One region of the Luteococcus japonicus genome, then DNA from elsewhere that is predicted to be linked to it. Evidence: riboswitches for the same ligand, from Rfam matches in the RefSeq annotation. Region 1 holds a riboswitch; each other region holds the start of a gene.
The links. A riboswitch is a leader RNA that binds a small molecule or an ion and turns the genes downstream of it on or off. The one in region 1 is predicted to bind cobalamin.
Positions count from the first base shown of each region.

Region 2: linked by a shared signal. The riboswitch ahead of EDD41_RS13145 (50S ribosomal protein L25/general stress protein Ctc) and the one ahead of cobN (cobaltochelatase subunit CobN) in region 1 are both predicted to bind cobalamin.
Region 3: linked by a shared signal. The riboswitch ahead of EDD41_RS05095 (hypothetical protein) and the one ahead of cobN (cobaltochelatase subunit CobN) in region 1 are both predicted to bind cobalamin.
Region 4: linked by a shared signal. The riboswitch ahead of mutA (methylmalonyl-CoA mutase small subunit) and the one ahead of cobN (cobaltochelatase subunit CobN) in region 1 are both predicted to bind cobalamin.

Region 1 covers NZ_RKHG01000001.1:2,326,489-2,334,399, forward strand. The annotation lists gene cobN (cobaltochelatase subunit CobN) at 1-2,500, opposite strand, end outside; cobalamin riboswitch at 2,497-2,633, opposite strand; gene cobO (cob(I)yrinic acid a,c-diamide adenosyltransferase) at 2,622-3,227, opposite strand; gene EDD41_RS11085 (cobyric acid synthase) at 3,229-4,749, opposite strand; gene EDD41_RS11090 (cobalamin biosynthesis protein) at 4,746-5,693, opposite strand; gene EDD41_RS11095 (histidine phosphatase family protein) at 5,735-6,298, shown strand; gene EDD41_RS11100 (undecaprenyl-diphosphate phosphatase) at 6,790-7,638, shown strand; gene EDD41_RS11105 (DMT family transporter) at 7,713-7,911, shown strand, end outside.
Region 2 covers NZ_RKHG01000001.1:2,770,289-2,778,199, reverse strand. The annotation lists gene EDD41_RS13160 (glucose-6-phosphate dehydrogenase) at 1-271, shown strand, start outside; gene EDD41_RS16625 (P-loop NTPase family protein) at 565-819, shown strand; gene EDD41_RS13155 (hypothetical protein) at 924-1,241, shown strand; gene pth (aminoacyl-tRNA hydrolase) at 1,440-2,039, opposite strand; gene EDD41_RS13145 (50S ribosomal protein L25/general stress protein Ctc) at 2,036-2,665, opposite strand; cobalamin riboswitch at 2,957-3,131, opposite strand; gene EDD41_RS13140 (DNA repair helicase XPB) at 3,180-4,826, shown strand; gene aqpZ (aquaporin Z) at 5,156-5,794, shown strand; gene EDD41_RS13130 (NUDIX domain-containing protein) at 5,890-6,426, opposite strand; gene EDD41_RS13125 (hypothetical protein) at 6,531-7,112, shown strand; gene EDD41_RS13120 (OmpA family protein) at 7,096-7,653, shown strand; gene EDD41_RS13115 (alpha/beta hydrolase) at 7,655-7,911, opposite strand, start outside.
Region 3 covers NZ_RKHG01000001.1:1,039,792-1,047,702, reverse strand. The annotation lists gene EDD41_RS05125 (glycosyltransferase) at 1-119, shown strand, start outside; gene EDD41_RS05120 (transglutaminase domain-containing protein) at 116-727, shown strand; gene EDD41_RS17765 (resuscitation-promoting factor) at 774-1,991, opposite strand; gene EDD41_RS05110 (superoxide dismutase) at 2,158-2,760, opposite strand; partial or broken gene EDD41_RS05105 (ABC transporter ATP-binding protein) at 2,951-3,747, shown strand; gene EDD41_RS05100 (hypothetical protein) at 3,717-4,223, shown strand; gene EDD41_RS05095 (hypothetical protein) at 4,368-4,982, opposite strand; adenosylcobalamin-variant (AdoCbl-variant) riboswitch at 5,069-5,147, opposite strand; gene EDD41_RS05090 (class I SAM-dependent methyltransferase) at 5,151-5,756, opposite strand; gene truA (tRNA pseudouridine(38-40) synthase TruA) at 5,753-6,619, opposite strand; gene trmB (tRNA (guanosine(46)-N7)-methyltransferase TrmB) at 6,630-7,388, opposite strand; gene EDD41_RS05075 (hypothetical protein) at 7,482-7,769, opposite strand.
Region 4 covers NZ_RKHG01000001.1:2,797,094-2,805,004, reverse strand. The annotation lists rRNA gene EDD41_RS13275 (23S ribosomal RNA) at 1-1,080, opposite strand, end outside; rRNA gene EDD41_RS13270 (16S ribosomal RNA) at 1,409-2,925, opposite strand; gene EDD41_RS17895 (hypothetical protein) at 2,962-3,093, opposite strand; cobalamin riboswitch at 3,612-3,872, shown strand; gene mutA (methylmalonyl-CoA mutase small subunit) at 4,018-5,910, shown strand; gene scpA (methylmalonyl-CoA mutase) at 5,907-7,911, shown strand, end outside.

The DNA.
Region 1 (7,911 bases):
GTGGGGATCCCGACGGCCCCGACGGGATGAAACCACCCTCCAGCGCGTGCAGCACGGCAGTCAGCTCGTCGGTGGTGCGATCCAGCCGCGGCACCACCTGTTCTGCGGCGAAGCGCAGCACCTGGGCCACCTCGCCCCTCGACAAGCTCGGGGATCGTGGTGGGATTTCATGTCCGTCGGCCGAGCCTGTCGAGGCCCCGAGCACCCGGGAGACCACGTCATCGGCACGTTCGGGATCCCAACCGGCCTCCTCCATCGCCTGCACCAGTGCGCGGGCCTCTGCCTCCACCTCGTCGGTGCGCGCCGAGTCGGCGTCGTCCCCGAGCCCGAGGGCGCGACGGAGCCCCGGCACGGCATCACTCGCGCCGCCCCAGACCTGCTGCGCGCGCAGGATCGCCAGCACCAGGTTGACCCGCGCCTCACCGGCGGGCGCAGCGCCCAGGGTGTGCAGGCCGTCGCGGATCTGCGCGTCCTTGATCTCACACAGCCAGCCGTCGACGTGCAGCAGGAAGTCGTCGAACTCCTCGTCCTGCGGCCTTTCCTCCAGGCCCAGGTCACGGTGCATCTCCGCGGCGCGCATCAGCGCCCAGATCTCACCGCGCACCGCCGGCAGCTTCGCCGGGTCCATCGACGCGATGTTGGCGTGTTCGTCGAGCAGCTGCTCCAGCCGGGCGATGTCGCCATAGCTCTCGGCGCGCGCCATCGGCGGCACCAGGTGGTCGACGATCACCGCATGTGCCCGACGCTTGGCCTGCGCCCCCTCGCCCGGATCGTTGACGAGGAAGGGGTAGACCAGCGGCAGCGAGCCGATCGCGGCGTCGGGTCCGCAGGCTGCGCTCAGCGCCGCATTCTTGCCCGGCAGCCACTCCATCGAGCCGTGCTTGCCCAGGTGCACCACGGCGTGCGCGCCGAAGCCGTGCTCGAGCCACCGATAGGCGCCGATGTAGTGGTGGCTGGGGGCCATGTCCGGGTCGTGGTAGATCGCGACGGGGTTCTCGCCGAAGCCGCGCGGCGGCTGGATCAGGATCACCACATTGCCGGCCTGCAGGGTGGCCAGCACCAGTTCCCCGTCGTCATTGACGAACAGGCTGCCCGGTCCCTCGCCCCAGGCCTCCCGCATCCGGTCGCGCAGTTCGACGGGCAGGTCGGCGGTCCACTCGCGGTACTGCTCGGCCGTGATCCGCACGTGCGCGTCGGTGAGCTGCGCGCTGGTGAGCCACTCCTCGTCCTGACCACCGGCGGCGATCAGGGCGTGGATCAGCGCATCACCCGCGCGGGTCTCGGCCTCGGGGCTGCCGTCGGAGCCGTCGACGATCCGGGTCACCTCATTGTCGCCACCCAGGTCATAGCCCTGTTCGCGGAGCCGACGCAGCAGGCGGATCGCCGAGACGGGCGTGTCCAGGCCCACCGCATTGCCGATCCGGGCGTGCTTGGTGGGGTAGGCGCTCAGCACCAGCGCCAGCTTCTTGTCCCGGTTGGGCGTGTGGCGCAGCCGGGCATGATTGACGGCCAGCCGCGCCAACCGGGTGCAGCGCTCCGGGTCCGCGACATAACGGGGCAGACCCTCGTCGTCGAACTCCTTGAAGCTGAAGGGGCCGGCGATGATGCGGCCGTCGAATTCCGGGATCGCGATCTGGGTGGCCGAGTCCAGCGGTGTGACGCCTTCGTCATTGTCCTGCCACTCGGTGCGGCTGCTGGTCAGGCACAGGCCCTGGATGATCGGGATGTCGAGTTCCGCCATCCGGGCGACGTCCCACGCCTCGTCATCGCCGCCCGCCTGGGCGCTGGCCGGGGAGGAACCACCAGCGGCGAGCACCGTGACCACCAGGGCATCCAGGCTCGCCAACGCCTGGTAGAGCTCGTCGGGGGCCTGCCGCAGCGAGCCCGCGAAGATGGGCAGCCCCACCGCGAGCCCCGTCGCATCGATCGCGTCGGCCAGGTCGTGCGCAAAGGCGGCATTGCCACTGACCTCGTGGGCGCGGTAGTAGAGGACGCCCACCGTGGGCAGCTCCTGCGCCCCGGGCTCCTGCTCCCTCGCCGCCCAACCCCAGGCCGGGACCGGGTGCGGTGGCTCGAAACCCTCACCGGTGAGCAGCACCGTGTCGGACAGGAAGGCGTGCAGCTGGCGCAGGTTGGCGGGGCCACCCTCGGCCAGGTAGCGGTGGGCCTGGGCGGCGACACCGATCGGCACGCTGGACAGCTCCATCAGCTGGGCGCTGGGTTCCTGCTCGCCGCCCAGCACCACCATCGGCCTTGTGTCGGCGATGCGGCGGAAGCCCTCGCACAGGTCCTGTGGGCCGCCCAGGATGCGGGTCACCACCAGGTCGCACCCGGCGACCTCGTCGGCCATTTCCTGGTGCATCGGGCGGGACGGATTGCCCAACAGGTAGTCGGAGCCGCTGGCGCGGGCCGAGAGCAGGTCGGTGTCGGACGTGGACAGCAGGGCGATGCGCATCGGCGCGTCTCCTCCCCCGGAGTTCTCGCTCCGGAACGTGGGCATGGACTCACCCGACGTCCAGTGTCTGGCTTGCCCTCGTAGGGCTTCACAGTGGCGGAACCGCCCCGGGATCTCACCGGGTTCCTGGGCCGTGGGCTGCGACCAGCCTAGCGGGAACGGGGACTCACCACTCGATGCCCGCCTGCCCCTTGGCGCCGGTGTCGAAGGGGTGCTTGATCTTGGTCATCTCGGTGACCAGGTCGGCGGCGTCGAGCACCTGCTGCGGCATCCGTCGACCGGTCATCACGACATGCTGGGTGCCGGGCCGGTTGCGCAGGGTCTCGAGCACCTCGTCGACGTCGAGCCAGCCATTGGCCAGCACATAGCTGAACTCGTCGAGCACGTACAGATCATGCGTCTCGTTCGCGAGCTGTTCGCTGATCCGCGCCCAGCCCTCCTTGCTCATCGCGACGTGGTCCACCTCCTTGGTGGAGCGCAGCCAGGTCCATCCGGCACCCATCGCATGCCACTCCACCGGACCGCCCTGACCGGTCTGCTCGTGCACCTCGTTCAGCGCGGCGAAGGCGGCCTTCTCCCCGGTGCGCCAGTTCGGCGACTTCACGAACTGGTACACGCCGATGCTCCAGCCCTGGTTCCAGCCGCGCAGCGCCATCCCGAAGGCGGCCGTCGACTTGCCCTTGCCGTCGCCGGTGTTGACGATCAGCCGCGGTTGGTGGCGCAGCTGGCGGGTGGTGAGCTTCTCGTCCTTGACCGGTGGGGTGCCCTGCATGTCAGTTCTCCTCTGGGGTGGGGTGGGTGAGGGCCAGCAGGGCGTCGACGTCCAGCTGCTCCTCGATGGCATCGGCCAATGTCTCGATCATTCGTTCCCGCAAGGCACCGAATCCCGGTGCGTCTGCGGTGGGACGCCACGGATGCCCCGCCTGGTCGGCGACGCGGGTGAGCCAGGCGCGGCGGAACTCGTCGTGCTCCAGCGCCCCGTGCCAGTGGGTGCCCCAGGTGGGGCCCACCCGCATCCCGTCCAGGAAGCGCTCGTCGGGTTCGGCGAGGGTGGTCGGGCGGCCGTGGTGGATCTCGTAGCCGATGGTCTGGTGGCCCTGCCAGCTACCGGTGGGGCGGGCCAGCACCTTGCCCGGGTGGAAGTCGACGCGCAGCGGCAGCAGGTCCAACCCCTCGACAGGCTCGTGCGTCGTGGGGCTGCGGCCGGCGGCGGGCTTCCCGGTGGCCGAGCCTGTCGAGGCCTGTTCCACCTCGTCGACTATCAGCTTCCCGAGCATCTGGTAGCCGCCGCAGATCCCCAGGGTCGCGCGCCCGGCGGCATGCCGCTGGGCCACCACCCGGTCGATCCCCCGGGCCCGCAACCAGGCCAGGTCGTCGATGGTGGCGCGCGTGCCGGGCAGCACCAGCAGGTCCGCGCGGGCGCAGACGGCCGGGTCCGCGGTCACCGTCACGTGCACGCCCGGCTCGGCGGCCAGGGCATCGACATCGGTGGCATTGCTGACCCGCGGCAGCCGCACCACGGCCACCTCCAACGCACGTTCGGCGTGGTGGGGTGTGGTTCCGGCGCGGTGCCAGGCGCCGATCGCCAGGGCATCCTCGCCATCCAGCCAGACACCCTCCAGCCAGTTGAGGACACCGAAGTTGGCCAGCCCGGTCAGTTCGCTGATCCGGGTCAGGCCGGGGGCCAGCACCTCGGGGTCGCCGCGGAACTTGTTGATCACATAGCCCTTCAGCAGGCCACGGTCCGCATCGTCGAGCAGCGCCCAGGTGCCGTAGATGCTGGCCAGGACCCCACCACGGTCGATGTCTCCCACCAGGACCACCGGCATCCCGAACTGGCGGGCCAGTCCCATGTTCACGTAGTCGCCGGAACGCAGGTTGACCTCGGCCGGGGAGCCGGCGCCCTCACAGACCACGAGCTCGTGGGCGGCCTCCAGCTCCCGTAAGGACTCGAAGGCGGCGGCCGCCAGATGCCCCCGCCCGGTGGCGTACTGGCCGGCCTCCAGCGTCCCGTCGGGCTGGCCGCGCAGCACGACGTGGGCCCGACGGTCGGTCCCCGGCTTGATCAGCACCGGGTTCATGGCGGTGGTGGGCTCCACCCGGGCGGCGACGGCCTGCAGGTACTGGGCGCGGCCGATCTCACCGTCGGCCACCACCATGGAGTTGTTGCTCATGTTCTGCGCCTTGAAGGGCGCCACGTCGATGCCGCGGCGGCGCAGGGCCCGGCACAGGCCCGTCACCACCAGGGACTTGCCGGCATCGGAGGAGGTGCCGGTCACCAGGATTCCCGTCATCGGGCGTTCCTCTCGTCGGACTCGTGGTCGGTTCTCATGACGGCGGCCAGCGCAAGGGCCGACGCGGCCAGCGCCGCGGCCTCCTGCACGCGGCGTGCCAGGGCGGAGGCCCGCCGCAGGTCCGCGGCGACGGGGCGGGGGCCGTCCCCCAGTAGCCCGCGGTGCTCCACACGGCCCCCGGGGTAGACATTGCGGCCACCCAGCTGCACGCCCAGCGCCCCGGCAAAGGCGGACTCGCACCACCCGCCATTGGGGCTGGGATGGTCATGGGCGTCGCGGCGCATCGTCTGCCAGGCAACGGATCTCCGTGTGCCAGCCAGCCCGCAGGCGAGCGCCCCCGTGATCCTGGCCGGCAGCCAGCAGGCGGCGTCGTCGAGCCGGGCCGCCACCATCCCGAAGTTCTCGTAGCGCTCGTTGTGGTGGCCCACCATGGCATCCAGCGTGTTGATGCCGCGGTGCACCAGCAGGCCGGGAACCCCGGACACCGCACCCCAGAAGAGGGGAGCCACCACCGCATCGGCGGTGTTCTCCGCCACGGATTCCAGCGCGGCGCGGGCCAACTCCGGCTCGTCGAGCTCGTCGGCCTGGCGCCCGCACAGCCAGGACAGCCGGTTTCGGGCCGCGGCCAGGTCTCCGTCCGCCAGGAAGGTGGCCATCGTCTCGCCCTCCCGGGCCAGCGAGGAACCTCCGGTGACGGCCCAGGTGGCAAGCGCGGTCAGCGCCACCTGGGCCGCTGGGTGCCTGCGGCCCACGGCTTCGGCGGCCACCCCGAGTGCGACAAGTGGAGCCAGACTGAGTGTCACGTGCCCCACGCCCGCGGCACGGGAGTCTCGGTAGTCGTGCGCTTCGAGGGCCGCGGCCCACGTGCCGAACCAGGCCACCGGATGGTGCCGTTGCGGGTCGGGGATCACCCGGTCCGCAACGGTTCCCAATAGCAGGCCCACCGCTCGCGCCCAGATCACAGCGCCCCCACTAGGGTTGATGCATGCAGCTCGTCCTCGTCCGGCACGGCCAGAGCACCTGGAACCTCGAACATCGCCTTCAGGGGCAGACGCTCGGGGTGCCCCTCACCGAACTGGGGCGAACCCAGGCTCGGGAAGCCGCCGAACGCGTCGCCGCCCTCGTTCCGGCCGGCACGCCAGTGCTGACCAGCGACCAACTGCGCGCCGTCCAGACCGCCGAACCCATTGCCGCGGCCCTGTGCGTGACGCCGCGGCGCACCGAGGCGCTGCGCGAACAGGCGCTGGGAGAGCTGGAGGGCCGGCTGACCAGCGAACTCGCCGCCGAACCCGTCCCGGAGGGGCTGCACATCAGCGAGGTCTGCTGGGGTGGTGGGGAATCCATCGAGCAGGTCCACCTGCGCTGCAGGCTGCTGCTGGCCCGGCTGGCCGACGAGTATCCGGATGCTCCGGCATTGGTCCTGGTGGGGCACGGCGACAGCCTGCGTGTCCTGTTGGCGGTGCTGGACGGCCGGGGTCATCGTGACGTGGAGTGGGGCGTGGTCGGCAACGGGAAGGTCATCGCCCGCAGCTGGAATCCAGCCGGTTGACAGCATCTCTCGTCCTTCGCGAGCGGGGCGAAGGGACGAACCGTCCGCCCTGTCGCCGAGGGCAGTGAGGCGCGCCGAGGCCAGGCGACCGGGCTCATCCCCAACCCTGGTAGAAGGGTGGGGCATCACCGTTGCGGGACAGCGCCGGGTTCACACCGGCTTCGCTGGGCAGCGACGCGCTGGCATTGGCCAGCACCAGACACCCTAGACCCCCGCTGACGGACCGGACCGGCGGGGCCATGGTCGGCCGGCCACGAGAATCGACCGACAGTCCTCCGGGCTCGTGCCCCGCCCGCGGGGGACCTCTGCCGGCCGCGCAGGCGCGGGTTGATTTCCGTGGCGGGTGCCCGGGGTACCCCTGAAGTCCGCCAAGACGCGGCCAAGGAGGCGCTGAGTCCGTCCTGAGAGGAGTTCGGTGGCCCCAACACGGCCCCCATAACCTGTCGAGGACGACGCCGAGGTCCGGCGAACGTTGCCGAAGGGGAACAAACATGACGTGGTGGCAATCGATCATCCTGGGGATTGTGGAGGGCGTGACGGAATTCCTCCCCGTCTCCAGCACCGGTCACCTGACCATCACCGAGAAGCTGATGGGCATGCCCATTGATGACCCGGGCATCACCGCCTACACGGCCATCATCCAGATCGGCGCGATCCTGGCCGCCGTCATCTACTTCTGGAAGGACATCGCCCGCATTGGTGCCGCCTTCCTGAAGGGCCTGGGCAACAAGGATGCCCGCGACGCGGACTACAACATGGGCTGGGCCGTCGTGGTCGGCACCGTGATCACCGCCGGCGTCGCCCTGCTCGGCAAGGACCTCATCACCGGCGCCCTGCGGAGCATGTGGGTGGTGGCCATTGGCCTGATCGTCTGGTCCTTCGCCATGTTCGCCGCGGACCGTCACGCCGCCAAGGTGCCCGCCAGCAAGCAGCGCACCCTCGAGACCATCACCTGGAAGGACGGCGCCATCCTGGGCGCCGTGCAGTGCCTGTCGCTGGTTCCCGGCGTCTCCCGCTCCGGCGCCACCATCACCGGTGGCCTGTTCAGTGGCCTGGACCGTCTGGCCGCCACCAAGCTCTCCTTCTACTTGGGCATCCCCGCCCTGGTCGCCGCCGGCTGCTACGAGGCCGCCAGCGAGTTCACCCACGTCTCCAACACCATCGGTTGGGGTGTGACGATCATCGGCATGGTGGTCAGCTTCTTCGTCGCCTACGCCTCCATCGCATGGTTGCTGCAGTTCGTGGCCAGCAATACCTTCACCAGCTTCGTGGTGTACCGGATCGTGGTGGGCGTTGCCATCATCGGCCTGCTGGTCAGCAACGTGATCACCGCCGTCTGATCCCTTCTGCCTTCGGCAGGGGCCGTCACCTTCGGGTGACGGCCCCTGCTCTCGTCTCGGCCTAGGATCGCCCCGTGACCCAGCAGCTCCGCGCCAGCCTCGCCCTCGTCGGGTCCATGCTGCTGTTCGCCGCCAGCTACACCATGACCAAGGTGGCGCTGGTGGACCTCGGCCCCATGACACTGGGCGCCGTGCGCTTCCTGCTGGCGACTGCCGTGATCGCCGCTGTCATCAGCATCCGGCGGGGATGGCAGCGTCCCACCCGCGACGATG
Region 2 (7,911 bases), 440 kb from region 1:
CATTGCCGTGGGCATCACCACCAATGCCGAGGGTGACGTCCTTGATCTTGAGGACTCGGTGCTGTTCACCGAACTCGGCAGCAGCGCGGTGCGGCCCTATGGCGAAATTCTGGAGGGCATCCTTGACGGTGACCCGCTGCTCAGCGTGCGAGGCGACATTGCCGAGCAGTGCTGGCGGATCATCAGCCCCGTGCTGCAGGCCTGGCAGGACAACAAGGTCCCGATGGACGAGTACCGGGCCGGCTCCTCCGGCCCCGCGAACTGGATGTGAGCCTGCCCGCTCAGCTCCCCCTCCGGCCCCACCCATGACTGCGGTCACGGGTAGGGCCGACGCAATGGGTGACGCAGGCGGGATGTGACCCGCCAGCCGCCTGCGTAGCGCCGTGGTCAACCCCTGCACGAGGAGAAGACCATGGCCGTCACGCCCAACATCGCACCGCCGCTTGTCAGTGGCTTCGTCTTCCAGCAGTACAACCTGGTGCCACCCTGTCCGCCTACGAGACCATCGCCCTGCCGTGGCGGCTGGACCGAAAGCGCCCGGACCGAGAGCTGATCATGGACCGGATGGAGTCCATGGGCATCGCTGATCTAGCCAGCAAGCTGCCCATCACCCTGTCCGGTGGTGAACAGCAGCGCGTCGCCCGCGACCCGGGCCATTGCGTGCTGATGGTCACCCACGACCCGGTGGTGGCCCGCCGGTGCGACCGCGTCGCGTTCATGCGTCTGGCCGGCGCCAGTCCACCGCAGAGAGGGGCAGGCGCAAGGGAATGGTGGGACGCGTCATCTGGTGCCTGGTCATCGCTGCCCTGGTGGGACTGATCTTCTGGGCCACCCCCCACGGTGCGCACGATGGACGCTGAGAAGTTCGCCCTGCAGAGCGTCATGCAGGCCACCTTCTTCCTGATCCCCTGTTGGCAACCTTCATGGCCAAGGACTCTCCGGTCACGACGGGGCTACTGACGCGCGGCTGGACCAAGCTGGTGCCCGGCCGCAGCGGAACATGGCACCTGGCGCGCAACACGGTGCTGGGCAAGATGGACCGTCTCGAACGCACGGTGGCCCCCGTGATGGTCACGATGTCTCTGCTGTTCTCGATGATGTGTCTGGGCCAGTCCTTCCAGGCGACGCTGGAGGCCATGGAGGAGGGCGGGAGCTCGCCGGCAATGACCTGCCCGGCCTGCTGCTCCTGCTCGGTGCCCCTCTGGCGATCTCGGTGGCGGGTGGTCTGTCCGCCCTGCTGATGATGGCCCGGCAGCGGTCGCGGAACTGGCACTCGACGAGAGCCTGGGAGCGGCCCCTGCGCAGACCATGGTCTGGGTGGGCGTGGTGATCTGGGTCGCGACGACGGCCTGCACCGTGCTGCCCACGCTGGGCAGTCTGCGCACTCCCCCGCCGCGGGTCATTGCCCGCCTCGTCGCCGCCTGACCGACGGTCCGGGCTCAGGAGTTGTAACGGTTCTGAGCGGCCTCGAGGCCGTCCAGGACCAGCTTCTCCACGGCATCAGCGGCCCGGCCGACCTCGATCTCAAGATCAAGCTTGAGGCTGGAGGGGATGGGGGCCAGCACATAGTCGGCGGCCGCCTGCCGTCCCGGGGGACGCCCGATGCCGAAACGCACCCGGTGGAAGTCCCCGGTGGACAGGTGCTTGCGCAGGCTCTTCAGCCCGTTGTGACCGTTGTCGCCACCACCGATCTTGAGCCGGAGCTGGCCGAAGTCAAGATCAAGTTCGTCGTGGATGGCGATGACATTCGAGGGAGCCACCTTGTGGAATCCCGCGAGCTTGCCGACGGCCTGTCCGGACTCGTTCATGAAGGTGCGCGGCTTGACCAGCACGACCTTGTGGGCATCCAGCCCCGGAGCGCCCACCCCGGCGGAGCTGATCCGTGTCTCGACGACCTCGGCGCGCATCAGCCGAGGAGCCGACCAACTGGCCCGCGCACGGCGGGCCAGTTCGTCGACGACCATGAACCCGACATTGTGCCGGGTGTTGGAGTAGGTGGGGCCGGGATTTCCCAGCCCCACCACGAGCCAGCTGGTCACTCGCCCTCGGACTCGCCCTCAGCGGCGGCAACCTCGGCACCCGCGGTCTCGTCGCCCTCGGTGGCGCCCTCGTCGAGCTCTTCGGCGGCATTGATGCCGACGATCAGGGTCTCGGCGGCCTCACCGTGGAAGGTGGCGCCCTCGGGCAGGGTGATGTCGGCCACGCTGATCTGCGCACCGGCCTCCAGGCCCTCGATGGAGACCTCGATCTCGGTGGGGATGTTCATGGCGGAAACCTCGAGGGCCAGTGCGGTGAGGTCCTGGTTGACGGTGGTCTCGGAGGCGGCCTCGCCGGTCAGGACGATGGGCACCTCGACGGTGATCTTCTCGCCGCGCTTGACCAGCAGCAGGTCGACGTGCTCGATGAAGCCCTTGATCGGGTCGCGCTGGACCTGCTTGGGCAGGCACAGCTGCTCCTTCTCGCCAGCGATGTCCAGGCTCAGCAGCACGTTGGCGGTGCGCAGGGCCAGCAGGATGTCGTGGCCGGGCAGCGTCAGATGCTCGGGCTCCATGCCGTGGCCGTACAGCACGGCGGGCACCTTGTCAGCGCGACGGATGCGACGGGCAGCGCCCTTGCCGAACTCGGTGCGCTTCTCGGCGAAAATCTTCAGCTCATTGGTGGCCATTGCGGTCTTCCTCAACCTTCGTCTCTGGGACGTCCAGATCACGTAAACGCCCACGAGGGAGGAGACGAGCTCTCGCTCAGCACCACGTCGATCACGGCCCCGGAATACTCCGGTTCCCTCGCCAGGCAACAAGCCAAGGATAGGGCACCGGGCCCACTGCACACAAAGCAGCGGGCCCGGCCTGTGCCGTGACCTACTCCGAAACCTCGGTGATCAACTGCGCCGTGCTGGGTGGCGGGGGCCACCACCGTCGTGAACCATCCATCCTTGCCCAACAGCTCCTTCGGGTCCTTGCCGTACCTCGCGTTGGCAGGTTTTCGGACTCGGACTCCTCCGCTCGGGCGCCTTCCCCGCTCTCGCCAGTGGCACAGTGCCTTTGCGTCATCCTCACCGCTGCGCGTCAGTCCTGGATTCTCACCAGATTCCCCGCCCCCACAAGGGGTTTTCCAACATCATGGGAGTACCGGCCGGCAGGGTCTTCCCCGGTTTGGGAAGTGGGGGATACTGGCAGGCGATGAACAACCCCGGCCCCCTGATCGTCCAGTCCGACCGCACCCTGCTGCTGGAGGTGGACCACCCCGACGCGGATGCGTGCCGCGTCGAGATCGCCCCCTTCGCGGAGCTGGAGCGCGCCCCGGAGCATGTGCACACCTATCGGCTCACGCCCCTTGGCCTGTGGAATGCGCGCGCCGCCGGACACGACGCGGAGCAGGTCGTCGACGTCCTGATGCGTTTCTCCCGCTACCCCGTCGCGAGCTCCCTTCTGGTGGACATCACGGAGACGATGGGCCGCTACGGGCGGCTGCGACTGGAGAAGCACCCCACCCACGGCCTGGTGATGATCAGCACGGACAATGCTGTGCTGGTGGAGGTGCTGCGCTCGGCTAAGGTCAAGGGCCTGGTCGGGGCCCGGATCGACGACGAGAGCGTCATCGTGCACCCGTCGGAGCGCGGGAACCTGAAGCAGGTGCTGCTCAAGCTGGGCTGGCCGGCCGAGGACCTGGCCGGCTACGTCGACGGAGAGAAGCACGCCATCGACCTCGTCGAGGACGGGTGGGAACTGCGCCCCTACCAGCGGCAGGCGGCCGAGAGCTTCTGGAACGGCGGCTCCGGGGTGGTCGTGCTCCCCTGCGGTGCGGGCAAGACCATCGTCGGAGCCGATGCGATGGCCCTCGCGCAGGCCACCACCCTGATCTTGGTGACCAACACCGTCAGTGCGCGGCAGTGGCGCGACGAGCTGCTGCGCCGCACCACGCTGACCCCCGACGAAATCGGCGAGTACTCCGGCAGCCGCAAGGAGATCCGGCCGGTGACGATCGCCACCTATCAGGTGATCACGACCAAGCGTGGCGGGGTGCATCCCCACCTCGAGCTCTTCGACGCCCGCGACTGGGGCCTGGTGATCTACGACGAGGTGCACCTGTTGCCCGCGCCGGTCTTTCGGATGACGGCCCACCTGCAGGCCCGACGCAGGCTCGGGCTGACCGCCACCCTCGTCCGCGAGGACGGGAGGGAGGGAGACGTCTTCAGCCTGATCGGGCCCAAGCGTTACGACGCACCATGGAAGGACATCGAGGCGCAGGGCTGGATCGCGCCCGCCGACTGCGTGGAGGTGCGGGTCACGCTGGACGATTCCGAGCGCATGGCCGTCGCCACCGCGGAACCCGACGTGCGCTACCGGCTGGCCGCCACCAGCGAGAGCAAGACCCGGACCGTGCTGGACCTCGTCTCGCGACACCGGGGCCAGCCGACGCTGGTGATCGGGCAGTACGTGGACCAGCTGGAGGAGATTGCCCGGGAACTGGACGCGGAGCTGATCACGGGTTCCACGACGAACAAGCGGCGCGGCGAGATCTGCGACCGATTCCGGTCCGGGGAGGTCGACCTGATCGTCGTGAGCAAGGTGGCCAACTTCTCCATCGACCTGCCGACCGCACAGGTGGCGATCCAGGTCTCCGGCGCCTTCGGTTCCCGGCAGGAGGAGGCACAGCGCCTGGGCCGCCTGCTGCGCCCGAAGGACGGCGTGACGGCCCGCTTCTATGCCGTCGTCGCGCGAGACACACCCGACGCGGACTTCGCCCAGCACCGCCAGCGCTTCCTGGCAGAACAGGGTTACGCCTACCGGATTGTCGACGCCGAGGACCTCGACGATCTGGGCTGACGGGCACCCACGGCTGCGGCCTCGAGCGAGGATTCACCCGGTGTTTGGCCACGCGCCGCTTGTTCTCTGCTGCTCACCAGAGAAGGACTGGTCGATTGTTGACTGCTCGATTTCTTGCCATCAAGAATTTCGGGTCAATGATGCTCCGCGGGCAACCAGTTCCGTCCGGCCCACCGCTTGGTGGACCATCAAGGAGTAGTAGTAATGCACGTTTCCATGAAGTCCCGTCTCGTCGCCGAATTCCTCGGCACCCTGTGGCTCGTCCTCGGTGGCTGCGGCTCGGCCGTGCTGGCCGCCAAGTCCTGAGCACCGATCCCACCCCCGTCAACATGGGCATCGGTTTCGTCGGTGTCGCGCTGGCCTTCGGCCTCACCGTGATGACCGCGGCCTACGCCTTCGGTCACCTGTCCGGTGGCCACTTCAACCCGGCCGTCACCCTGGGCCTGTTCGTCGCCAGGCGCGTCGAGGCCAAGGCCGTGCTGCCCTACATCATCACCCAGGTGATCGGTGGCATCGTGGGCGCTGGCATCCTGTTCGCCGTCGCCTCCGGCAAGGACGGCTTCGACGCCAGGGCGTCGGGCTTCGCCTCCAATGGCTTCGGTACGCACAGCCCCGCCGGGTACTCGCTGCTGGCCTGCTTCCTGATCGAGGTCGTCCTGACCGCGATCTTCCTGTTCATCATCCTGGGCTCCATCGATGACCGCGCCCCGCAGGGCTTCGCCCCGATCGCCATCGGCCTGGGCCTGACCCTGATCCACCTGATCTCCATCCCCGTCACCAACACCTCGGTGAACCCGGCCCGTTCGCTGGCCGCCGCCGTCTTCCAGGGTGGCTGGGCCCTGAGCCAGGTCTGGATGTTCTGGGTTGCGCCGATCATCGGCGCCGTCATCGCCGGCGCGCTCCACCACACCCTGACCGACGAGGGCGTCTCCCTGAGCGAGGCCGCAGAGGGCCGCATGGAGGGCTGAGACCCCTCCGCATCACCCCGTAGATGCCTCGTTCCCGCCCAGTGGAACGAGGCATCGTCATGTTCCCGGCAGGGGCCGACACGTGGAACTCCACGTCACCATGGAGTAGCCGTCACCGGGACCGTGGACTCCTCCATGGTGCCCAGTTCCCGGCACGGCTGGCCCCTCCAGGCCGCGAGTTCGCGGGCCTGGAGGGGCCAGAGCTCCATCGAGGACATCTGCTGCTGCGAGAACCATCCCCAGCGCCCCATCCGCGTCCGCTCGGTGGCGGTGAAGGCGGAGGTGTCCACGTCGAATTCCTGCTCGACGTCGAGCAGGAAGAAGTCCTCGTCCTGGACGAGGATCCGATCCGAATAGCCGTGGGTCACGACGCGGTGGGCGATGGGCCCGGTCAGAGCCTGCGGCACCACATGGTGGCCGGTCTCCTCCGCGAGTTCCCTGGCTGCGGCCTCGCGCGGGCTCTCCCCCTCGTCGATCCCGCCTCCGGGAAGCACCCACCAGGAGGATCCGGGGACCCCCGGGTCCGAATCGCTCATCAGCAGGACTCGGCCGTGGCAGCGCACCAGCACGCGGGCGCCGCGGCGGTTCTTGCGGCCCCGGTGGGCGGGTTCGGGGAGCGGGTCTTTGACCATGACGAGATCCAATCATGCGCGGACAACACTCGGACAACACCAGGACAACACCCTTTGCCCCTTGGACGCTCGTCCAGGAGTCGTCGTGCGGCTTGGCTCGTGCCATGAGACCTCCTGTCATCCTCGTGGCCACCGCCACCTTCCTGCTCGCCGCCTGTTCCGGGACCACCCCGCCCACACCTGGGTCCCTGCCCACGCCGGCATCCGAGGCGGCTGCCACTGCCGCCGCACAGAAGACGCCGTCATCGCTGCCACTGCCCACCGAGGCCCCCGTCGCCACCCGCAAGGCGGCCCACGACGGGATCACCTTCACCCTGGACATGTACCCACTGCGCAGGGAGGGCAAGGCGGTGCTGCTCACCGCCCGCCTGACCGCCGTCGAGGTTCCGGCTGGCGGCGCACAGATCGGCGATGGGTGGAACCTGCTGAACACCGTCAACGACACCACCGACCCCAACTTCGCGTTCGACAGCGGGTTCAAGCTGGTGGACCCCGCCGCCCAGGTGGTGCACCTCCCCGCCCGGATCGACGGCGTCGACGCCTGCACCCGGTCCAATGACCACGTCTGGAAGCGGGGCGACGTGCGATGGATCAGTTGCCTGTTCGCCGTCCCAGCCGGGGACCGCGACCACTTGATGGTGCAGGCCCAGCAGTTCGGAGGGTTCGGCAATGTCCCGCTGCAGTGACCTCGTACGCGTTCTGGCCGTTGCCCTGGGTCTGGCGGTGACCTGGCCCGCCATCGCACACGCCGAGACCATCGCCCCAACGCCCCTGCCGGCGCCCGATGAGTACCGCACCGTTCCTCTGGCCGAGCGATCCTTCCCGATGACGCCCGTCACCCAGGACCTGGCCGGGGTGGCCAGGAGCGCCGTCGCCCCAAGTCGGATCGACGTGCGGATCGATGCCAATGTCGCTTTCGCGAAGGACTCGGCAAAGATCCGCCCGCAGGCCCACACCCGGCTGTCCGAGATCGCCCGCGCCCTGGCGAGCGCATCACCGGGCAAGATCACCATCACCGGCCACACCGATGACCTGGGCAGCGCCGAACACGGCACAGTCCTGTCACGCCAGCGAGCGGAAGCCGTGCGCACCGCGCTCGGCACGGCCCTGGACCGGCACGACGTCCGCGTGGCGGGCCGGGGCGAGGACCAGCCGCTGGTGGAGAACCGTGACGAGGCGAGCCGGGCGCGCAACCGTCGGGTGGAGATCGGCTACCGGGCCACCTGACTCAGAGGCGGTCGGCCACGAAACGCATCTGGACCGAGGCCGCACGCCGCCAGAAGTCGAAGTCGTGCGCTCCCTTCACGAACAGTGTCTGCTCGGGGTGCAGTTGCTCGGCCAACCACTGGTTGCGTTCGTAGTAGAAGTCATTGACGCCGCAGGCCAGGTGCAATGGCAGCCCCTGCAGCTGGCCGATCCGGGTGTTGAGGGTGTTGGCGTCGTGGTCTGCCTTCGAGTCGAAGGCATCCGGGTGCGGACAGTCCT
Region 3 (7,911 bases), 1.3 Mb from region 1:
CCGCGCGGCTGTCCCCAGACCTGCGCCGGGCGGCTCGCCTGCGCGCCGAGCAGTACACCTGGCAGGCCAGCGTCACCCAGATGCTGGCACTCCACGAGAGCCTGGGAGGGCACCGATGAACAGGGCACTGGCACGCGCTGCCGTCATGGCGGCCTTCTTCGCCCCCGCAGTACTGACAGCACCGGGGCCGGCCCGGGAAGGCTCCGGGCGCGAAGTCGACGAGATTGCGGCCTCCTGCCGCGCCACCGGCCTGCGCGGCTGGGAGTTGGTGGACGAGGCCACCCGCCAGGTGCACGAGGCCTTCGACCACACCAGCCTGTGGCACCTGTGGGAGGGGTCGGAGACCGCCCTGAGGAATGGCCGCGGATGGGCTGCCCAGTACAACGGGGCCCTGATGCTGGTGCTGCGCCGGCTCGGTATCGACGCGCGCGTCGTGCATGCCGCCCGGGTGCGCGGATTGGGCAACAACCCGTGGTGGCAGGCGGGGCACAGCTGGCTGCAGGTCACCCTCGACGGCCGGACCCGCGACGTGTGTGCCTCCCGCGCCGAGAACAGGGCCGGAGAGGTCCAGTTCGTGCCCGTCACCCCCGTGCGACAGATGAACCGCTGGACCCGCGCCCTGGTCTCGCTGTCCCTGTCACCCGTCGTTGCGGTGCAGACATGGAAGCAGCTCGCCGGAACTCCGGTGGCACCGTGGCTCTACCGGGACTTCGACGAGCTGCTGTGAATCTCGGGCCCCCCGACGAGCCCGGGGGACCGAGGATCAGGAGGAGTCAGGCGGCGTGTGCGCAGCCCCACGGCTGCAGGCCACGCTGTGCGTATACCTTGTTGGCGATGGTGATCTGCTCGGCGCGGCTGGCGAGGTTGGCGGTGGGCGCGTAGGCGCCGCCACCATTGGCCAGCCAGGTCCCGCGGTCGAACTGCAGACCGCCGTAGTAGCCATTGCCGGTGTTGATGGACCAGTTGCCGGTGGACTCACACTGGGCGATCCGGTCCCACATGTCCGCGCGAGCCAGGTTGAGCCCGGCGCCACTGGAGGAGGACTTCGCCTCGGTGGCCTTGGGCGTCGAAGTAGTCTTCGGCGTCGGGGCCGCGGAGCGCTTGGACTGGCTCGGCGAGGGCTTGGTGCTCTCGGTGCTGGTCGGCTTGGGTGCCTCGGCCTTCTTGGTGCCCACCAGGACCTTTTCGGTGACCGGCTGCTTGGTGATCTTCTCGGAGACGACCTTCGTGGCGGTCTCCTTGCCGTTCACGACCGTCACCTGCAGGGTCTTGGTGCGCTCACCGTCGACGCCCTTGACGCTGACCTTGCGGGAGCCGGCCGCCAACTCTTCGGAATCGACGGTGGTGGTCTCGTGCTTGATTGCTTCGGTGCTGGTGCGCGTCTTGGTGACAGTGCGGGTGACGACGACCTTGAGCTCATCGGTGAGAGCGGTCTTGGCATCGGGAGTGACGGTGACGCCCTTGCCGAGGGTGATCCGACGTTCCTTGAGGAGGTCCCCCACTGTGTTGGCCGTGGTCTCCAGCGCGACGGCAGGCTTGCCCGGCTCGGAGATGGAGATGGTCTTGGGTGTGGTGGCCGTCAGGGCGAGGCCCTCGCGGCCGACGGCGGCCGAGCGGCTCACCGAGAGGCGGGTTCCCGCCTCGGTGATGCCCAGCTGGGACAGGGCAGCGTCCACCGTGGATGCGGTGGTCCAGACAGTGGTCTTCTTGCCGTCGAGCGTGATGGTCAGCGGACGGCCATAGGCGATGTTCACCACGGTGCCATCTGTGATGGCACTGTTGGGGGAGGGGACGACCGTGTCGTGTTCACCCACCATGATGCCCTTCTTGGCCAGGGCATCATTCACAGTGCTGCCGAAGGTGTGGACGGTCTGGTTTGTGCCGTCGATGGCCAGCAGGACTTCCTTGTCCGCGACCTGCCACCCGACTGTTCCGGCAACGGCTGCCAGGGTGGTTGTGGCGGCAATGATCCCGATGGTCTTCTTCTTCACGCTTCTCCTCCGTGGGCCTGAGGTCCATGATGCCTTGAAAGCTGAGAAAAATCATAATTGTGGCTCAGGTTCTCAGCTGCTCTGGAGGTTGGGTCAGAACCGGCCACAAGAGCAGTGGCCGCCACCGGCGAACGGTGACGGCCACATGCGGCGTGCTGACTGCGGATCAGGCCTGCTGGGCCTTGGTGAAACGCTCGGTCACGTCGGCCCAGTTGATGACATTCCACCAGGCGCTGACGTAGTCGGCCTTCACGTTCTTGTACTGCAGGTAGTAGGCGTGCTCCCACATGTCCAGCTGCAGCAGCGGGGTCTGGCCCAGCGGGACATTGCCCTGCTGGTCGAAGAGCTGCAGCACGTTGAGGCGCTTGCCGAGGGTGTCCCAGGCCAGCACGGACCAGCCGGAGCCCTGGATGGCCTTGGCATTCTCGTTGAACTGGGCCTGGAAGGCGTCGAAGGAGCCGAAGAACTCGTCCAGCGCGCTGGACAGCTCACCCTCGGGGCGGCCGCCGCCCTCGGGGGACATGTTCTTCCAGAAGACGGAGTGGTTGACGTGGCCGCCCAGGTGGAAGGCCAGATCCTTCTCCAGCTTGTTGATGTTGGCGAAGTCACCCTTGGCGCGGGCCTCCTCCATCTTCTCCAGCGCGGTGTTGGCGCCGGTCACGTAGGTGGCGTGGTGCTTGGAGTGGTGCAGCTCCATGATCTCGGGCGCGATGTGCGGCGCGAGGGCGCTGTAGTCGTAGTCAAGATCGGGCAGGGTGTAAACAGCCATGTAAATCCTCTTTCCGTCTTCGCCAGGCGGCAAGGCCTGGAGCCCCTGTTGAAGGGGCTTTCCTTGGGACAACACCGATCCTAGGCACTTTGTTCCCGCCGAGGCCATCCTTGTTCGCCGCCAGCGCTATCCACGGCCAATTGTCCTTGTGGGCAGTGGTTCTGGGCCGGTGGCGCGATGTAGTGGGCAAATGAGTCAAGCACGAGGCGACGACGGCGCCCCCGCCCTGGTGATCCGCAATCTGCTCAAGCGGTTCGGGCCGAAGGCGGCCCTGGACAATCTCAGTCTTGTCGTGCCGTCCGGCTGCCTGTTCGGGTTGGTGGGACCCAACGGTGCCGGCAAGACCACCAGCCTGGGCATGGCCACCGGGTTGCTGCGGCCCGATGCCGGACAGGTTGAGTTCTGGGGCCATGACGTCTGGAGCGACCCCGTCGCGGCCAAGGCGATGATGGGCGTGCTACCCGACGGGCTGCGACTCTTCGACTGGCCCAGCGGGCTGGAACTGTTGCGTTTCGCCGCTGGCATGCGCGGCGTCGCTCCCGACCAGATCGAGCCGCGAGCTGAGGCCCTGCTGCATGCTCTCGGACTCACAGCTGACGCCAACACGCTGGTGTGCGACTATTCGGCGGGCATGACCAAGAAGATCGGTCTGGCTGCGCGCTGGTGCACAACCCGCGGCTGCTGGTACTGGACGAACCCTACGAGGCAGTCGATCCGGTCTCGGGGCAGGCCATCCGGAAGATCCTCCATGACTTCGTTGCCGGTGGCGGCACCGTCGTGCTTTCCAGCCATGTGATGGAGCTGGTGGAGAGTCTGTGCGACGCCGTCGCGGTGGTCGCCGCCGGGCGGGTGTTGGCGATCAGCCCGACCTCCGAGGTGACCCAGGGGCGACGACTGCAGGACCGCTTCATCGAGCTGGTGGGTGGCGGCACGATCGATGCGGGGGAGGGGCTGGCATGGTTGGGACACTCGTCCGACTCAAACTGACGCTGCTCAAGCGCTCGTTGCAGGGCCAGGCGACCACGATCATCGGCCTGGTGATGGCGGGTCTCTACGCGCTGGGCGCCTTGGTCTGGCTGTCCGTGGCCCTGCTCAGGCTGCGCGGCGCCGCGCAGCAGTTGCACGGCGGCTCCACCACCGTCGGCTGTGCGGTGCTCACGCTGGGCTGGCCGCTCGGCACGCTGCTGCTGGCCCCGAGCCTGATTGGCGGCTCTGCGGAGAACTCCATGGCCAGCGGGCGCGGCATCCTGTTCCCACCGATCTTCTCCATGCTGTTGATGGGATCGCTGGCGGTGGCCCAGGAGATCAGCTACGACGGGACGCCGCTGTGGATGCACATCTCGGCCGGGATCAGCGGGCGGGCGGCCCTGGCTGGGCTGGCTGTTGCTCTGCGTGGCGCCGCTGTACGGGATGGCGCTGCTGGCCGGTTCAGTGATCTGGGGAGGCCAGGTGCTGGACCGTAGCTGGCCCGAGGTGCTCAAGAAGGTCACCTACAGCAAGGGGTGATCGGCACGGTTGGAGTGCCTGCCGAGCTGTCGCCCTGCCGTGCTTGCAAGGACGGCAGGGCGACACGTCACCAGGGCAACTGCCCAGGCGGCTGGTGTGGCTCAGGACTTCTTGCGCTTGGCCACGTAGAAGGCGGCCACCAGACCGCCGACGATCGCCGCGACCAGGACGGTGGTGATGGTGCCCTTGTTGCTCTTCTTCTCGTCCGCGGCAGGGGCGGCCGAGGGGGTGGCAGTGGCGGCCGGGGTGGTGCCGGGCTTGGCCGGGGTGCACTCCTTGCCGTAGCACCAGCCCTCGGCGCCACCGGCGACGGGCTTGGCCTGGTCGGCGCCCTTCTGGCTGAAGGCCCAGGTGCCGGGCTTGGCGGCGGTGTAGTAGTGCCAGTAGTTGCCGTCGAACTTGGTCGGGCAGGCAGCCGGCTCGCCCTCCATGGTGCAGATCATCTTGGTCTTCGGGTCCAGCGTGGTCTTCACGTCGGCCTTGGTCAGCAGCTCGGAGCCGGTGGCGGCGGTCTCGACGCACTTGTCCACCAGCGCCTTGCCCTTGGAGTCCTGCACGACCAGCCAGACCTTGCCCTGGCTGGAGCAGTCGGAGACGGCGTCGGCGGGCATCACCCGGGCGGGGGCGGCATCGGCGGCGAGGGCTGCGCCGGGGGCCAGCGAGAAGGCCAGGGCAGCGGCAGCGGAGGCAAGCAGCTTGGCGGAGGTGGTGGGCACGGAAGTCCTTTCGAGCGGGCCGCGCACGGCCGCGGGTTCGATGCCCACGACTCGTCCCGCGGACCACGACGGGTGGTGATGAGTCCGCCGCACCAGGAGCTCCGACTGTGACGGTTGCGGGTCAGTGCCGGACTTGCACCGGCTTTCCCTGGGTACGACAGCGGCAGACTACTGCACCGGCGCGCCGGGGCGAACCTCCAGCACCCGGAAACCCTTGCTGGAGGTCAGTCGTTCGCATCGGTAGCCCTGCTCCGTCAGCCAGCGGGCCAGGGAGTCGGCTCCCAGGTTCTTGCCGACCACCATCACGGCACGGCCGCCGTCGGCCAGACGAGGAAGCCAGGTGAGCAGCAGTTCGTGCAGCGCGGGCTTGCCGATCCGGATGGGCGGGTTGGACCAGATCTCGTCGTAGCGCACGGTGGGCTCCGCCTGCTCCGGGGTGATGGCACGGACCCGGTCTGCGGCGCCGATGCACCGGGCATTGTCCGCGGTCAGGGCCAGGGCGCGCTCGTTGACGTCGACGGCGTCGATGGTGCTGGTAGGGCAGGCCACTGACAGGGCGACCGTGATGGGGCCGTAGCCGCAGCCCAGGTCCAGCAGTCGGCCACCGTCGGCCGGCGGCTGCACCTCGTCGAGCATGATCTTCGTCGCCGGGTCCAGCCGGCTGCCCGAGAAGACACCGTTGGCGGTGATGAAGGTGTGCTCGTGACCCCAGATGGTGGCCCGGATCTCGCGCCGCTTCTCAGGTCCGTCGGGCGTGGTGAAGTAGTGGCTCATCGGGCTTCCTCGGATGTCTCGGGCAGGGTGCGGACCGCACGGGAGAGGTTGGCACGCTCGGCGAGCCGGTCGTCGGCGGGGTAGCGGACCTCCTCCAGGCACAGGCCCTTGGCTGGCATGACCAGCACACCGTTGTGGCGTTTGGGGGATCCCATCACCTCCGCCAGCCAGGCCTGGTCCTTGCGGCCGGTCCCGACCGTGGTCATCGCCCCCATCAGCGAGCGGACCATGGAGTGACAGAAGGCATCGGCCGTGACGGTGAACTCCACGATGCCGTCGGCGGTGCGCTCGGCATGCAGGCCGGTCAGGGTACGGATGGTGGTGGCGCCGTCGCGTGGCTTGCAGAAGGGCGCGAAATCGTGCAGGCCCAGCAGCATCCGTGCGGCGTGATTGGTGGCCGCCACGTCCAGGACGCCACGGATCCGGGTGATGTGGCCGCGCAGCAGGGGATCGCGAGTGCTCTGCTCGTCCCAGACCCGGTAGACATAGCGACGCCAGAGGGCGGAGAAGCGGGCATCGAAACCTTCGGGAGCTCGCGAGACCCGCAGGACCTGCAGGTCCTCGTCGAGTACCCGTTCCAGGCGTCGCTGCAGACGTGACGTGTCGACAGCGACGGGCAGGTCCACGTGCGCCACCTGTCCGCGGGCGTGCACGCCGGCGTCGGTGCGGCCGGCGACGGTCAGCTGGACCGGTTCGGGGAGGCGCAGCACCTGGGCGGTCCAGCGCTCCAGCTCGCCTTGGACGGTGCGCAGGTCGGGCTGGGTGGCCCAGCCGGAGAAGGCGGTGCCGTCATAGGCGATGTCCAGACGCCAGCGGGTGGCCTCGACGGCCTCGGCCGACGTGGGAAGGGGCTCGGCCGGCATGGGAGTGGTCTCAGTCATCGTCGCGCACCGTGCGGTAGGTGAGGTCGTGGATGGTTCGGCCCGCGGCCAGCCCCTTGCGCTCGTACTTGGTGACCGGACGCATCTCCAGCCGAGGGGCCCATCCGGTGTTCTCGGGGTCGGCTGGGTCCAAGTGCGCGTTGACCAGGCCGGGGGCATGGTCCAGGACCTCGCGCATCCACTCGGCGTAGTCGTCCCAGTCCGTCGCCAGCCGCCACAGGCCGCCATCGACCAGCCGGGAACGCACCAGCTGCGCGAAGTCGGCGCTGACCAGACGACGCTTGTGGTGGCGCACCTTGTGCCAGGGATCGGCGAAGAAGAGCCACAACTCACTGATCGAGGCCGGCGCGAAGAGGTGGGTGAGCCCCTGTTCGCCGTTGCCCATCACGATCCGGATGTTGTCCACGCCCTCTCGGGCCATCCGTGACAGGGTGCTGGCCACCGCGGGCTGGAAGACCTCGAAGGCGATGATGTTGGCCTCGGGATGCTGCTTGGCCATTGCCACCAGCGACTCGCCCGCGCCGGAGCCGATCTCCACGATCAGCGGCGCCTCGCGCCCGAAGACTGCGGCCCAGTCGACGGGGTCCTGCGGGGCGATGGAGGTCTCGGTCTCGCCCTGTGCCACCCGCAGCACCCACCGTTCATGGTGGTTCTCCCAGGCCTTGGTCTGGGACTCGTTCATCCGGGCGCTACGGCGCACGAAACTGACCACCTCACGGTGGACACGGCGCTTGGGAGACTGGTTCTGCACCGGGCAAGTCTAGGCGAGGTGTGGTGGACACGGTCTCGTCGCTCCGACGTGCACCATCGACTCTGCACGTCGAACCGACGGGCGAGGGGTGGCTCAGGAGGCGGCGGGGCGGAGCTTCAGGCCGGCGCCCAGCAACAGGCCACCGGCCATGAGCACGCCCAGCCAGGGCAGGGCCGTGGCGCGGGCGTCGCGGTGGCACTGGTCCACCCATCCGGCGGGCGGGGTGGAGCCGTCGGTGATCACGGGGCCACGCACGACAACCGAGATCGCCGGGCCGCACTTGCGCTCGTCCACATAGGTGTCCGGGCCCAGCACCTTCACCAGGCTCACCAGCACTCCGGCCAGCGCGAGCCAACGCCACGTCCTCGACCCCTCATCCATGGCAGGCACCCTATCCAACCCTCGCGCGAGAAGCCCTGGTCCGGGTTGATGCCGGCTCGGCCCGGTGGTGGAGCGCTCCGGTTCGACACCCCGGCCCCACCCTCTCACACCAGCTCTTGCACCCCACCTCCCGCCAGCTCTT
Region 4 (7,911 bases), 470 kb from region 1:
TGATCTGGGCTGTTTCCCTCTCGACTACGAACCTTATCGCCCGCAGTCTCACTGCCGCGCTCTCACTTTCCGGCATTCGGAGTTTGGCTGATTTCGGTAAGCTTGTGGGCCCCCTAGACCATCCAGTGCTCTACCTCCGGAAAGAAACACGCGACGCTGCACCTAAATGCATTTCGGGGAGAACCAGCTATCACGTAGTTTGATTGGCCTTTCACCCCTATCCACAGCTCATCCCCTCGGTTTTCAACCCAAGTGGGTTCGGTCCTCCACGACGTCTTACCGTCGCTTCAACCTGGCCATGGATAGATCACTACGCTTCGGGTCTAGAGCGTGCGACTCAAACGCCCTGTTCGGACTCGCTTTCGCTACGGCTTCCCCACACGGGTTAACCTCGCCACACACCACTAACTCGCAGGCTCATTCTTCAAAAGGCACGCCGTCACCCCAAAGGGCTCCGACGGATTGTATGCGATCGGTTTCAGGTACTATTTCACTCCCCTCCCGGGGTACTTTTCACCTTTCCCTCACGGTACTTGTCCGCTATCGGTCACCAAGGAGTATTTAGGCTTAGCGGGTGGTCCCGCCAGATTCATGCGGAATTTCAGGGGTTCCGCACTACTTGGGGTGACACTCACAAGTGAACAACTTACGACTACGGGACTATCACCCGCTCTGGTCCAGCTTCCCAACTGGTTCGCCTTCATTGATCATTTTTTACTTGTCGACAGAATGACAGTACTGTCAGAGTGGCCCCACAACACCGCATGTGCAACGCCTGTCAGCTATCACACACACACGGTTTGGCCTCTTCCGCTTTCGCTCGCCACTACTCACGGAATCACGGTTGTTTTCTCTTCCTGTGGGTACTGAGATGTTTCACTTCCCCACGTTCCCTCCAACTACCCTATACATTCAGGTAGAGGTTGCCGGACATGACTCCGGTAATTTCAAGGTTTCCCTATTCGGAAATCCACGGATCACAGCTCGTTTACCAGCTCCCCATGGCTTATCGCAGGTTACAACGTCCTTCATCGGCTCTTGGTGCCTAGGCATCCACCGATCGCACTTAGTAGCTTGTAAAATTCTACAAAGATGCTCGCGTCCACTGTGTAGTTCTCAAAATACGGGCGACACCACAACATCAACCAGGCAAAACCCGATCTCAATCCATGGCTCGACAAGAAGGCGTCACCAACATGACCGACCCTTCAGGACCCAACAGCGTGTCACACCACCATCCACCAATCCCCACTTTCCACTCCCCCACAACAGGGGCTGTACTCACGAAAACCAGCATCCGATGATGCCTCAGTCAATGTTCCACAATCCAGAGCCACACTGGCCGTGAACGAACGCCACGGAACCAGGTGAATGACAACCACAAAAGCAGCTGTTCAAAGCTCCTTAGAAAGGAGGTGATCCAGCCGCACCTTCCGGTACGGCTACCTTGTTACGACTTAGTCCTAATCACCAGTCCCACCTTCGACAGCTCCCTCCTCACGGTTGGGCCACTGGCTTCGGGTGTTACCGACTTTCATGACTTGACGGGCGGTGTGTACAAGCCCCGGGAACGTATTCACCGCAGCGTTGCTGATCTGCGATTACTAGCGACTCCGACTTCATGGGGTCGAGTTGCAGACCCCAATCCGAACTGAGACCGGCTTTTTGGGATTCGCTCACCCTTGCAGGTTCGCAGCCCTTTGTACCGGCCATTGTAGCATGCGTGAAGCCCTGGACATAAGGGGCATGATGACTTGACGTCATCCCCACCTTCCTCCGAGTTGACCCCGGCGGTCTCCAATGAGTCCCCACCATTACGTGCTGGCAACATTGGACGAGGGTTGCGCTCGTTGCGGGACTTAACCCAACATCTCACGACACGAGCTGACGACAGCCATGCACCACCTGTATACCGACCAAAAAGGGGCATCCATCTCTGAATGTTTCCGGCATATGTCAAACCCAGGTAAGGTTCTTCGCGTTGCATCGAATTAATCCGCATGCTCCGCCGCTTGTGCGGGGCCCCGTCAATTCCTTTGAGTTTTAGCCTTGCGGCCGTACTCCCCAGGCGGGGTACTTAATGCGTTAGCTGCGGCACGGATCACGTGGAATGTGACCCACACCTAGTACCCACCGTTTACGGCGTGGACTACCAGGGTATCTAAGCCTGTTTGCTCCCCACGCTTTCGCTTCTCAGCGTCAGGAAAGTCCCAGAGAACCGCCTTCGCCACCGGTGTTCCTCCTGATATCTGCGCATTCCACCGCTCCACCAGGAATTCCGTTCTCCCCTAACTTCCTCTAGTCTGCCCGTATCAGAAGCACGCTCAGTGTTAAGCACTGAGATTTCACTTCTGACGCAACAAACCGCCTACAAGCTCTTTACGCCCAATAATTCCGGACAACGCTCGCACCCTACGTATCACCGCGGCTGCTGGCACGTAGTTGGCCGGTGCTTCTTCTACGCATACCGTCACTTTCGCTTCGTCTGCGTTGAAAGCGGTTTACAACCCGAAGGCCGTCATCCCGCACGCGGCGTTGCTGCATCAGGCTTCCGCCCATTGTGCAATATTCCCCACTGCTGCCTCCCGTAGGAGTTTGGGCCGTATCTCAGTCCCAATGTGGCCGGTCGCCCTCTCAGGCCGGCTACCCGTCGAAGCCTTGGTGAGCCACTACCTCACCAACAAGCTGATAGGCCGCGAGCCCATCCCAATCCGCCGGAGCTTTCCAACACCCACCATGCGGCAGACGCTGAATATCCAGTATTAGCCGCCGTTTCCGGCGGTTATCCCAGAGACTGGGGCAGGTTACTCACGTGTTACTCACCCGTTCGCCACTCGTGTACCCCGAAGGGCCTTACCGTTCGACTTGCATGTGTTAAGCACGCCGCCAGCGTTCGTCCTGAGCCAGGATCAAACTCTCCGTTGAAAAATATCGACAACCACCACAAGGATGGCAACGTCGTCAATCAACAATGAATCCAACCACTGACAAAGAAACACCAAAACTGGCATTCCAATCAATAATCATACTCAAAGAAACCATAACCACCACCACAAACCCCCCACAAAGAAGAGATCCGAAAGCAATGGCCACGGGTAAAACTTGGCATTGACTTTAGACACGCTGTTGAGTTCTCAAGATTCGGGCACGATCCGCGCTTCAGGCCTAACAACCATCCGCTTGGGGCAACTCGATCAACCTTACTCGCTTTCATTCGGACTTTCAAATCCGACTTCCTGCGAGCCGTGAGCTACACCTCATTGTTCGAGGCTTCCCTCACTGTTTGCTGCCTTGCGGCAACTTGTTCAACATTAGTTCATCGAACCTTCTGTTGCAAATCCGATCCGAGGTTCTGGATCGGCGCCATGCGGGGGAACCACCGGTTCCTCCAACGAGGCGCGAGAGAGGACATTACACAGTGCGCGGCCGTACGTCCAATCGAGCTGGCGCGGTCGGCCCGCGCCAGCGGACCATCCCGTTGGGCGGACCGCGAGCCGGTCGCCTCGAGACAGGACTCCATGGCTGTGACTAGGAGATTTGTCACACTCCCGTCGGTATGACCACAGCTCAGGAAGTTGCACCCCTCTTGCCCGCCCGGAGAAGGCGCCCGGTAGGCTGGTGAGCGCTGGTTCGACCCGCGGAAGTGGGCCGTCGCAAGAGGGAATCCGGTGTGAATCCGGAACTGTCCCGCAGCGGTATATGGGAACGACATCACCCGTCCGGCATGCGAGGGATCGCACGCCACACGTGGAGCATTACTGCCCCACCGGACGAGAAGCACTGGGCCTGGGCCTGGGAAGCGGTGGTCGAGGAAGGCGCCGAGAGGCGAAGTGCCCATGAGTCCGAAGACCTGCCAGCAGCGTTGCACCAGCCAGGTGCACTCGCGCGTGGCGTCGAGCGACGGGAACAGACCTGCAGGGTGTTCCCGGATGCGGCCCACACCAGGATGGCGTCGAGGAGCAACTACGTCAGGTCGACGACGAACGTCGACGACAACCTCATCGGAGCAGGAGTCCCATGACAACGACCGAGCCGGTCGCCCGCGAGGGTGCTGTTGAGCTGAAGCTCGCCAGCGACTTCGCGAAGCCGGGGATGGACCAGTGGCGTGCAGCTGCCGCCAAGGTCCTCAACCGCGGGCGCCCAGAAGACAAGCAACTCACAGGGGAGCAGGCGGTCTCCCGCCTGGTCACCACCACCGTGGACGGCATCGAGATTGCGCCGATCTACACGCTGGAGGATGCCCCCGCCGAACTCGGCGTGCCGGGCGTCGCACCCTTCACCCGTGGCACCACGGTGCACAACGGTGAAGCGGACGCCTGGGACGTGCGTGCACTGCACGAGGATCCCGACGCAGCGTTCACCAAGCAGGCCGTGCTGACCGACCTCGAGCGTGGTGCCACCAGCCTCTGGTTCCGCATCGATCCCGATGCCGTGCAGGGCGAGCAGCTGGGCGAGGTCCTGGCCGATGCCCTCCTGGAACTGATCACCGTCGAGGTCTCCAGCCGCACCGACCAGGAGGCAGCCGCAGAGGCGCTGCTGAAGGTCGTCGAGGCCGATCCCAAGCCGGCCAACCACAAGAGCGTCGTGCTCGGCCTTGACCCGATCGGCTGCGCCGCCCTGAACGGCACCGCCCCCGAACTGGGCAAGCTCGGTCAGTGGGTCAAGCGCCTCGACGGGATGCGCAACTCCCGCGCGATCGTGGTCGACGCCACCATCTGGCACAACGCCGGTGCGGGCGACGTGCATGAGCTGGGCTTCGCCCTGGCCACGGGCGTCGAGTACGTGCGTGCGCTGATGGCCCAGGGGCTCACCGCCGACCAAGCCTTCGATGCCATTGACTTCCGTGTCACCGCCACCGTCGACCAGTTCGCCACCATCGCCAAGCTGCGCGCCCTACGCACCGCCTGGAACAAGGTCGGCGAGACCTTCGGCGTCAGCGCCACCAAGCGCGGTGCCCGCCAGCATGCGGTCACCTCGTGGCGCGAGATCACGCGTGATGACGCCTACGTCAACATGCTGCGCGGAACGATCAGCACCTTCGCCGCCGGTATCGGTGGCGCCGAGGCAATCACCACGCTGCCCTTCGACACCGTCTGGGGCCTCCCGGGCGACTTCAGCCGACGGATCGCCCGCAACACGCAGGTGGTCCTGGCCGAGGAGTCGAACATCGTGCGCGTCAACGACCCGGCCGGTGGCTCCTGGTATGTCGAGAGCCTGACCAGCAAGCTGGCCGAGGCCGCATGGGCCGTGCTGGGCAAGATCGACGCCGCCGGTGGCATGGCCAAGGCCGTCGTCGACGGTCTGCCGGTGCGCGAGCTGGAGCCCGTCATCGCAGAGCGCGCCAAGCGTCTGGCAACCCGCAAGAAGCCGATCACCGGCGTCTCCGAGTTCCCGAATGCCGGCGAAGCCGACGTGACCACCGCCAAGCCGCGCCCCGCAGCCCCCGAGTACAAGGGCCTTCAGTGGCACCGTGACTCCGAGGTCTTCGAGGGCCTGCGCGATGCCGTCAAGGCATCGGGTGAGGCCAAGGTCTTCCTGGCCTGCCTGGGCGCACGTCGTGACTTCGGTGGCCGCGAGAGCTTCGCGTCCAATGCCTTCCACGTCGCCGGTCTCGCGACCCCCGAGGTGGAGGGCGGAAGCGTCGAGGAGATCGTCGCGGCCTTCAAGGCTGCCGGTACCCCCGTCGCCTGCCTGTGCTCAAGCGCCAAGGTCTACGCAGACCAGGCACTGCCCGTCGCCAAGGCCCTGAAGGAGGCCGGCGCCAAGACCGTGCTGCTGGCCGGAAACCTGAAGGAACTGGGCGAGAGCGCATCCGAGGCCGAAGGCGTCATCGATGGAACCGTTGCCATGGGCATGGACATCGTCGCGCTGCTCGACCAGACCCTCGACACGTTGGGAGTGTCCAAGTGACCGAGATCCGTTTTGATTCCGTCCCCCTGGGTGAGCAGGCCGTTCCGGCCGATGCCCAGGCGCAGTTCGAGCAGCTGCTCTCCCAGGCACCCGCCGTCGAGCAGTGGGTGACTCCCGAGCAGATCCCCGTGGAGCACATCTACGGCAAGGACGTGTACGAGGGCATGGACTTCCTGGAGACCATGCCGGGCATTCCGCCCTTCCTGCGTGGCCCCTACGCCACCATGTACACGAACCAGCCGTGGACCATCCGCCAGTACGCGGGATTCTCGACGGCTGCCGAGTCCAATGCCTTCTATCGTCGCAACCTCGCGGCCGGCCAGAAGGGCCTGTCGATCGCCTTCGACCTGGCGACCCACCGTGGCTACGACTCGGACCACCCGCGGGTGTCCGGTGACGTCGGCATGGCCGGCGTGGCCGTGGACTCGATCCTGGACATGCGTCAGCTCTTCGACGGCATCCCGCTGGACCGGATGAGCGTCTCGATGACCATGAACGGGGCCGTGCTGCCCGTGCTCGCTCTCTACGTGGTGGCGGCCGAGGAACAGGGTGTGAAGCCGGAGCAGCTGGCCGGAACGATCCAGAACGACATCCTCAAGGAGTTCATGGTTCGTAACACCTACATCTACCCGCCGCTGCCGTCGATGCAGATCATTGCCGACATCTTCGCGTTCACCAGCGCGAACATGCCGAAGTTCAACTCGATCTCCATCTCCGGCTACCACATGCAGGAGGCCGGAGCGACGGCCGACATCGAGATGGCCTACACCCTGGCCGACGGCGTGGAGTACATCCGCGCCGGCGAGTCCGTGGGCCTGGACGTCGACCAGTTCGCACCGCGCCTGAGCTTCTTCTGGGCCATTGGCACCAACTTCTTCATGGAGGTTGCCAAGATGCGCGCCGCGCGCATGCTGTGGGCACGCCTCGTGAACCAGTTCGGTCCCAAGAACCCGAAGTCGATGAGCCTGCGCACCCACTCGCAGACCTCTGGCTGGTCGCTGACCGCCCAGGACGTCTACAACAACGTGGTGCGTACCTGCATCGAGGCCATGGGCGCCACCCAGGGCCAGACCCAGTCCCTGCACACCAATGCGCTCGACGAGGCCATCGCCCTGCCGACGGACTTCAGCGCCCGCATCGCGCGCAACACCCAGCTGTTCATCCAGCAGGAGTCGGGCAACTGCCGGGTCATCGATCCCTGGGCTGGCTCGACCTACGTCGAGAAGCTGACCCAGGACCTCGCGGAGAAGGCATGGGACCTCATCCAGGAGGTCGAGGAGGCCGGTGGCATGGCCAAGGCCATCGAGCAGGGCATCCCGAAGATGCGCATCGAGGAGGCCGCGGCACGTACCCAGGCTCGCATCGACTCCGGCCGCCAGCCGGTGATCGGCGTGAACAAGTACCTGCTGGACAACCCCGAGCCCCTCGAGGTCCTCAAGGTTGACAACGCCAAGGTGCGCGCCGAGCAGATCGCGAAGTTGGAGAAGCTGCGCGCCGAGCGTGACGAGGCTGCCTGCCAGGCAGCGCTCGAGAAGGTCACCTGGGCCGCCGCCAACCCCGACCCGACCGATCCGGAGCGCAACCTGCTGAAGGTGTCCATCGACGCCATGCGTGCGCAGGCCAGCCTCGGAGAACTGTCCGACGCGCTGGAGAAGGTTTTCGGGCGCTACACGGCACAGATCCGTACCATCAGTGGTGTGTACTCCAAGGAAGCTCAGGGATCCGAGTCGCTGGCCGAGGCCCGCAAGGCCGTCGAGGCCTTCGAAGAGGCCGAGGGCCGTCGTCCGCGCATCATGATCGCAAAGATGGGCCAGGACGGTCACGACCGTGGCCAGAAGGTGATTGCCACGGCCTTCGCCGACCTCGGTTTCGACGTCGACGTGGGCCCGCTCTTCCAGACCCCCGAGGAGGCTGCTGCCCAGGCCGTCGAGGCCGATGTGCACGTGGTCGGTGTCTCCTCGCTGGCAGCCGGGCACCTGACGCTGGTGCCCGCGCTGCGCG